DNA from 2 places in the Paenibacillus sp. O199 genome. Region 1 is predicted to be linked to the other one. Evidence: riboswitches for the same ligand, from Rfam matches in the RefSeq annotation. Region 1 holds a riboswitch; the other holds the start of a gene.
The links. Region 1 has a riboswitch for glycine ahead of gcvT (glycine cleavage system aminomethyltransferase GcvT). Riboswitches for the same ligand answer to the same signal wherever they lie in the genome.
Positions count from the first base shown of each region.

Region 2: it holds a riboswitch for glycine, as region 1 does, so the genes downstream of both, sdaAB (L-serine ammonia-lyase, iron-sulfur-dependent subunit beta) here and gcvT (glycine cleavage system aminomethyltransferase GcvT) in region 1, are expected to answer to the same signal.

Region 1 covers NZ_LGRP01000019.1:66,581-69,982, reverse strand. Annotated here, with positions in the region: gene A6049_RS23005 (PTS mannitol transporter subunit IIBC) at 1-211, opposite strand, end outside; gene gcvH (glycine cleavage system protein GcvH) at 775-1,164, opposite strand; glycine riboswitch at 1,512-1,634, shown strand; glycine riboswitch at 1,638-1,738, shown strand; gene gcvT (glycine cleavage system aminomethyltransferase GcvT) at 1,936-3,072, shown strand; gene gcvPA (aminomethyl-transferring glycine dehydrogenase subunit GcvPA) at 3,069-3,402, shown strand, end outside.
Region 2 covers NZ_LGRP01000013.1:36,184-39,585, reverse strand. Annotated here, with positions in the region: gene A6049_RS19215 (MFS transporter) at 1-1,027, shown strand, start outside; glycine riboswitch at 1,367-1,490, shown strand; glycine riboswitch at 1,495-1,636, shown strand; gene sdaAB (L-serine ammonia-lyase, iron-sulfur-dependent subunit beta) at 1,748-2,437, shown strand; gene sdaAA (L-serine ammonia-lyase, iron-sulfur-dependent, subunit alpha) at 2,427-3,371, shown strand.

The sequences.
Region 1 (3,402 bases):
AAGGCAGCAAATATTTGATCATTGGATCAACCAGCAATGCAAAATCTGCGTTAGGGAACCATCCTTTTGGAATGAACAATGCCGTAATCAAACCCCAGGCGATAAATGCACCCATGTTCGGCATAACCATACCACTCAGGAAACGTCCAAACTTCTGAACGCCGACCCGTATTCCTCCGCTTTTTTCGGACTTTGCGTCCACTGAACTCATATTGAAAACCTCCTCAACATATTAAACCTTAATTCCACTGAATTTTGACAACGATGATCCAGACGAACAAAGGTACAAATCTTCAATAAATCTTAATTTACAACCATATCGTAAATGAAAACGGTATCTTCTACAACGAAATGAAAACCTACTTCCGTCATGAACGTTGATGACAAGATTTAAATTTAAAGGATTGTCCCATGTTTGAACCTTGTATATGGAATGGAACCTGTTATTCCCTTTCATGTATCATACCCACGAAATGCCCCATTTTAATGACATATGAAATTGTAAATTTATTCTATTTGAACGAGCTGTTTCTATCTCAATTAGAAATAATGATGAAACACGTTAATTGATATTCATTCCATCCCATTCGTCTGTTAACAACGAAAAAAGCGCAATTACCTCACCCTGTCCCAGGTGAGGCAATTGCGCCTAAGTATTCTCCGAATGAGCTGTATCACCATCCGGATCTTTAATTAATCGATTCATTTTATTACGTTAAAGGACTTTTCCATCAAGCTGAAACTCCGTATCTAGCGGAAATTTGTACCTTAATATTATTCCGTATGTTTACGATACGCATCCGCGTTCATCAATGTGGAAAGTGCTGCTGTGAGGTCGCCCTCAACACGAATCTCGATCATCCAGCCTTCCTCATATGGGGAGTTGTTAACCAGCTCCGGGGAATCCTGCAATGCATCATTCACAGCAATAATCGTTCCACTGACAGGAGAAAACAAATCCGAGACGGTTTTGACGGATTCAATCGTTCCAATGCCGTCTTCCGCTTTTACATCCGATTCAAGGTCAGGCAATTCCACAAACACAATGTCACCCAGCTGATGCTGCGCGAACTCGGTAATGCCAATACGTACGGTATCCTCCCCTACGGTCTGCACCCATTCGTGCTCTTCACTGTACAGGAAATCACTTTTCAATTCGCTCATCGATATCCGCCTCGCTTTTCATTAATGAGTGCATGCGTTTCTTTGACCTTAACCTTTTTCCCAGAACATAGCGTATGATATTTTCGATTCAAATGTCAAGATACCTTACAATTTATTTGATTTTCTTCTATATATGCCTGTAACTCAAATGGACCCTTCCTACATATAATGGTGAATATTAGAAAAGTAAGCGCACTCTTTATAAATAGACGTACATTATAATGTTAATTAAAAATTTCATTCGGATTTTTTGTTCATATCTATGATATCGTTCTTGACATCAATAGACGATTCAGGCTTTAATGAGAGTAGTAAATGTGTTTAATTGGTCTATGCAATACCCGCGGATGAATGTAAAGGGAGAGATTACCCTTGACACCCGAATCAGGGTGTACATGCGGTAACGCCGAAGGAGTAAGCCACCGACAAGCGGAGGTGAATCTCTCAGGCAAAAGGACTTTTACGGGACGCAACTCTGGAGAGCATCTAATCGCCCTGTATGGGCGTTATGATCACCCAAGGGGAAACCTGCTGCATCATGCGGCGGGGTAACTCTCAGGTACCAAGGACAGAGCCTAAGAATACAGCGTGCTTCTGGCATGCCGATTCTTTGGCCTGTCCTTTTCCTTTTTCCCAAAAAAACGAAAACAGGTTATAGAGCGGCGCTGCCTATAGCGTCCTTACCTTACTTTTATAATAAAATATGATGCCAGATTCATTGATCCACGGTTATACACTCGGCCGGTTGACGGCCCATGACGAGGTGATTGGATGTCCGATTTGCTTAGAACCCCACTCTTTCCACTCTATCAGCAATATGAAGGCGTACGATGCATTGATTTTGGTGGCTGGGAGCTCCCGGTACAATTCAGTGGAATTCAGAAAGAGCATGAAGCGGTGCGAGAACGTGCCGGATTATTTGATGTATCTCACATGGGTGAATTCACCGTACAAGGTGAACACGCAGAAGCTTTTTTACAGCACATGACCACTAATGATGTAACAACACTCGTTCCCGGTCAGGCCCAATACACGTTAATGTGTTATCCGGATGGCGGCGTGGTCGATGATCTGCTGATCTATAAACTGAAAGACCAGCATTATATGCTGGTGGTTAACGCCTCCAACATCGACAAGGACTGGGCATGGCTGCAACAGCACATGACGCCAGGCGTAACGATGACCAATGATTCGGATCAAACGGCGCTGCTTGCTCTGCAAGGTCCGCTGGCAGTGGATATTCTCAGAGCGGTGACAGACACCGATGTGTCTTCGATTGAGCCTTTCCGCTTTGTGGAAAATGCGAAGGTATGTGGCGTTTCATTGCTGTTATCCCGCACCGGATATACGGGTGAAGATGGCTTTGAGCTCTACGTTCCCGCGGAACAAGCTGCTGAGGTCTGGAACGGATTGATGCAAGCGGGAGAAGGTCACGGACTCGTTCCGACAGGACTGGGTGCCAGGGATACGCTGCGCTTTGAAGCCAAGCTGCCCCTGTATGGACAGGAATTGTCCGCAACCATCTCACCGCTGGAGGCTGGCGTAAGTATGTTTGTGAAGCTAAATGCAGGACCGTTTATCGGACATGAAGCCTTGTTGCAGCAAAAAAATGATGGGCCTGCCCGCAAGCTGGTCGGCATCGAAGTGCTGGAGCGCGGCATCCCTCGTCCTCATTATCCCATTTACGCCGAAGGCGTACAGATTGGTGAAGTAACCACAGGCACCCAGTCGCCTACGTTAAAACGTAATCTGGGGCTGGCCTTGATTGACAGCAAATATGCTGCACTGGGTACCCCGCTGGAGATTGAGATTCGTGGCAAGAAACTGAAAGCCGAGGTCGTGAAGACCCCTTTTCATAAACGGATACGTGCGCCAAAGACACCTACTCAAGGAGCTGATCAAGCATGAGCAAGCATCGCTACATCCCCATGACCGAGCAGGATCAGAGTGCCATGTTGGCAACCATCGGCGTGGAAACGATTGAGGATCTGTTCCATGACATTCCACAGGAGATTCGCTATCAGGGCGAACTGCCTGTTTCCTCCAAACTGGATGAATACGCACTGACACGTCATATGTCGAAGCAAGCGGCAGCGAATGCCAACTTCGAGACACACGCCAGTTTCCTGGGTGCAGGCATTTATGATCACCACGTTCCCTCCGTCATTAATCATGTCATCTCCCGTTCCGAGTTCTATACAGCCTATACACCTTATCAACCCGAGATCAGCCAAGGAG
Region 2 (3,402 bases), on a different contig from region 1:
ACAGCTGATGATTGGTGCTGATATGCTACGGGCATTGTTGGTGGCGGCGCTCCCACTGATGTCCAGCCTATGGATGATGTACGCAGTGATGTTTCTGATCAGCATGTCTTCATCTATATTTGTCCCTTCCTCTCAGGTATACATTACCCGATTGGTACCTGCTGAACGGCGTAAGCGCTTCAATTCCCTACAAGCCCTGATCAGCTCAGGGGCATTCATTACCGGCCCAGCAGTTGCAGGAGTGATGCTAATTTATTTATCTCCGGCGGCAGCCATTTATGCCAATGCGGTTTCCTTTGCTGCTTCTGCGTTGATTCTAATGTTTCTTCCCAAACTGGGCATTGGAGAACAGAATATAGGGACGGGAAGCAGACTGACACCTCGGATGATTGCCCAGGATTGGAGAGCTGTACTGAGCTTCAGCCGAAAGTCGGGCTACGTGGTCGGTATATATGCCCTGTTCCAGATTATTCTGGTGGTCGGCATGTCGCTGGATGCCCAGGAAGTGGTATTTATCCGTCAGGTGATGAACCTGCCTGAATCACAGTACGGAGCATTAATGAGTATCACCGGAATCGGTTATTTGGCAGGTTCCATGCTGGTTTGGATGTTCGCCAAACATTTGCCGATCCGTCACATGATGGGTGGCGGTGTACTTCTGGTCGCGCTGGGTTATTTTCTGTTCTCCCGTTCATTCTCGTTTGAGCTGGCGGCGGTTGCCTTTATTCTGCTCGGTCTGTGCTCCGCACTGGCGAATACGGGCCTGGTTACCTTTTATCAAAATAATATCCCTATCGATCTGATGGGGCGAATGAGCAGTGTACTTGGACTAGTGTTAAGTATGTTACAGGTGGCTTCCATTTTGATTGCAGGCGTAGTGGCCGAGCAGTTGTCACTTCGTATGGTATATACAGTTGTATCCGGGGTTATGCTGCTGGCTGCGTTGGGATTGTGGGTGACGAGTATGCTTCCTTCCCGAAGCAGGTATTACGATGAACCATCGAAGCCCAAGGCGATGGTGGGGTGACAGGCAGAAATACGGCAATTCTAGTACAGAATAAAGGTTGCCTGAATACCCGAACCGTTCTGTGGAACATAACATAAATAGTATTAAACACTGATAGTCACTAATAGAAAATAAAAAAAATGTATACGCTTTCGAGATGAAACGCATTAACACATTCATGTGATGAAAGTTTACAGTTTATTCGGTTATCTTGTGTATAAAATGGTAAAAAGCAAATATTCGCAAAGAAATCGTTAAGTTTGTTGACACTGATCTTCCGGTCGATTAATCTTAATGAGAAAGTATTAAAAACTTCAATTATCGTTCTGGTACAAGATCAGAATGGTTCCATACAGCGAATGATAGCGAGCGGGAGAGACCTGGGCATGTCGAGTAAAATGGCAGCTGTCGGGCACCGAAGGAGCAAGCTGCTACGCACCCGGCGCAGCGGTTAATCTCTCAGGTAAATGTACCATCGTTGGACGCAACTCTGGAGAGTGCGCGATATGCGCCACCCAAGGGGTATATGGTCAAGCAGCACGGTGTGCAGGGTGACATCACCTGTGAATACAGGAATGCATCGATCCGCCGCGCTGCTTATCATGAAACTCTCAGGTATCGAGGACAGAGAGAGGGCCTAGGGCCTTCTTCTGTCCTTTTCTCATGTCATCATTCAGTAATAAAGGAACATTATGGGTGTGTGTCTGGATGAAAATGACGATTATAAATGGAGGGTTTGCGATGCGTTTTAAAGACGTTTTTTCAATTATTGGTCCGTCCATGACAGGTCCATCAAGTTCACATACGGCTGGAGCGGCAAGATTGGGGCGAATTGCCCGTCAGTGGCTGGGATGCACGCCTGAACGTGCTCGATTAACACTGTATGGCTCGTTCGCCGATACGTATCAGGGGCATGGTACAGATCTTGCGTTGATCGGTGGCCTGCTTGATTATGTGACTGATGATCCACGTATACCGGATGCAGAACAATATGCAGAGGAAGCGGGTATGGAGGTAGAGTTTTTCACAAGCGGCCTGCCTGCTCCTCACCCGAATACGGTCAAAATTGAACTGTGGCATGGAGCCCGCCAATGCTCACTAATCGGTGCTTCCATCGGCGGTGGTAGTGTATCAGTGCATGCATTGAATGATTTTCGTGTACAGATCAGCGGAGAGTTCCCCACACTTGTACTGCGCCATTCGGACAAAGCAGGGGTGCTCGCTTCCGTAACCTCGACCATCAGTTCGTCCGGGGTGAACATCGGGTACATGCAAGTGGATCGGAAAGCCCGGGATGGTGAAGCATTAACAGCGATGGAGATGGATGGTGTGCCGAATCCTGAGATGCTGAACCGTCTGCGGTCACTGGATCATATGCTGGACATTCGCGTGATTGATTTAAAGAGAGGGGTCGAGCCTGATGCGGTTTAAACATCTACATGAACTGAATACCATCTGTACAGCAGAATCCAAAACCATTGCCGAGCTGATGATCGAAGAGCAGGTTCAGGAGACGAATATCCCGGAAGCGGATGTTGTACAGCAGATGTCGGATTACTATCAGGTGATGAAGGAAGCTGTACACAAAGGGCTGACAGAAGATACGACATCACGCAGCGGTTTGACTGGCGGAGACGGCAAAAAAATGGCTGAGTACATTCGTAAAGGTGAGACTTGTTCTGGAGATGCTTCTGCACTGGCCATGGCGTATGCCCTTTGTGTATCGGAAGTGAATGCCTCCATGGGCCGGATCGTAGCGACACCGACAGCCGGTTCTTGCGGCATCATTCCGGGTGTGTTTATCAGCTCCCAAGAGCGTTTTGGCTGGAGTGACGAGCATCTGGTGAACGGTCTGTTCTGTGCGGGAGCGATTGGTTATGTGATTGCCAACAATTCATTTATCTCCGGTGCCGAGGGTGGCTGTCAGGCTGAAGTGGGTTCTGCAATCGGTATGGCCGCTGGAGCCATGGTGGAGCTGCGTGGAGGGACGCCTGAGCAAGTGGTTCATGCGGTTGGCCTCGCGTTAAAAAATACACTAGGCCTTATCTGCGATCCCGTCGCAGGCCTCGTGGAAATTCCGTGCATTGTGCGTAACGGACTGGGTGCCGTAACTGCGTTGGCTGCGGCCGACATGGCGCTGGCCGGGGTACGAAGTGCCATCCCGTCTGACGAAGTCATTGATGTCATGCTGGAAGTGGGCAGTGCGATGCCGAGCAGGCACCGTGAAACGGCCCAAGGTGGGCTTGCCCAAACACCGACAGGACGGAAAATGATGGAGAAGCTTGCTAAACCAAAGGCGAAGCGTGCGGAGCCTGAGATTGAAGCTGAGTCTCCTGCTGAAAATGAACCAGAAGCCAAGGCATAACATGCATGAACGTACATGAACTGAATTTAAT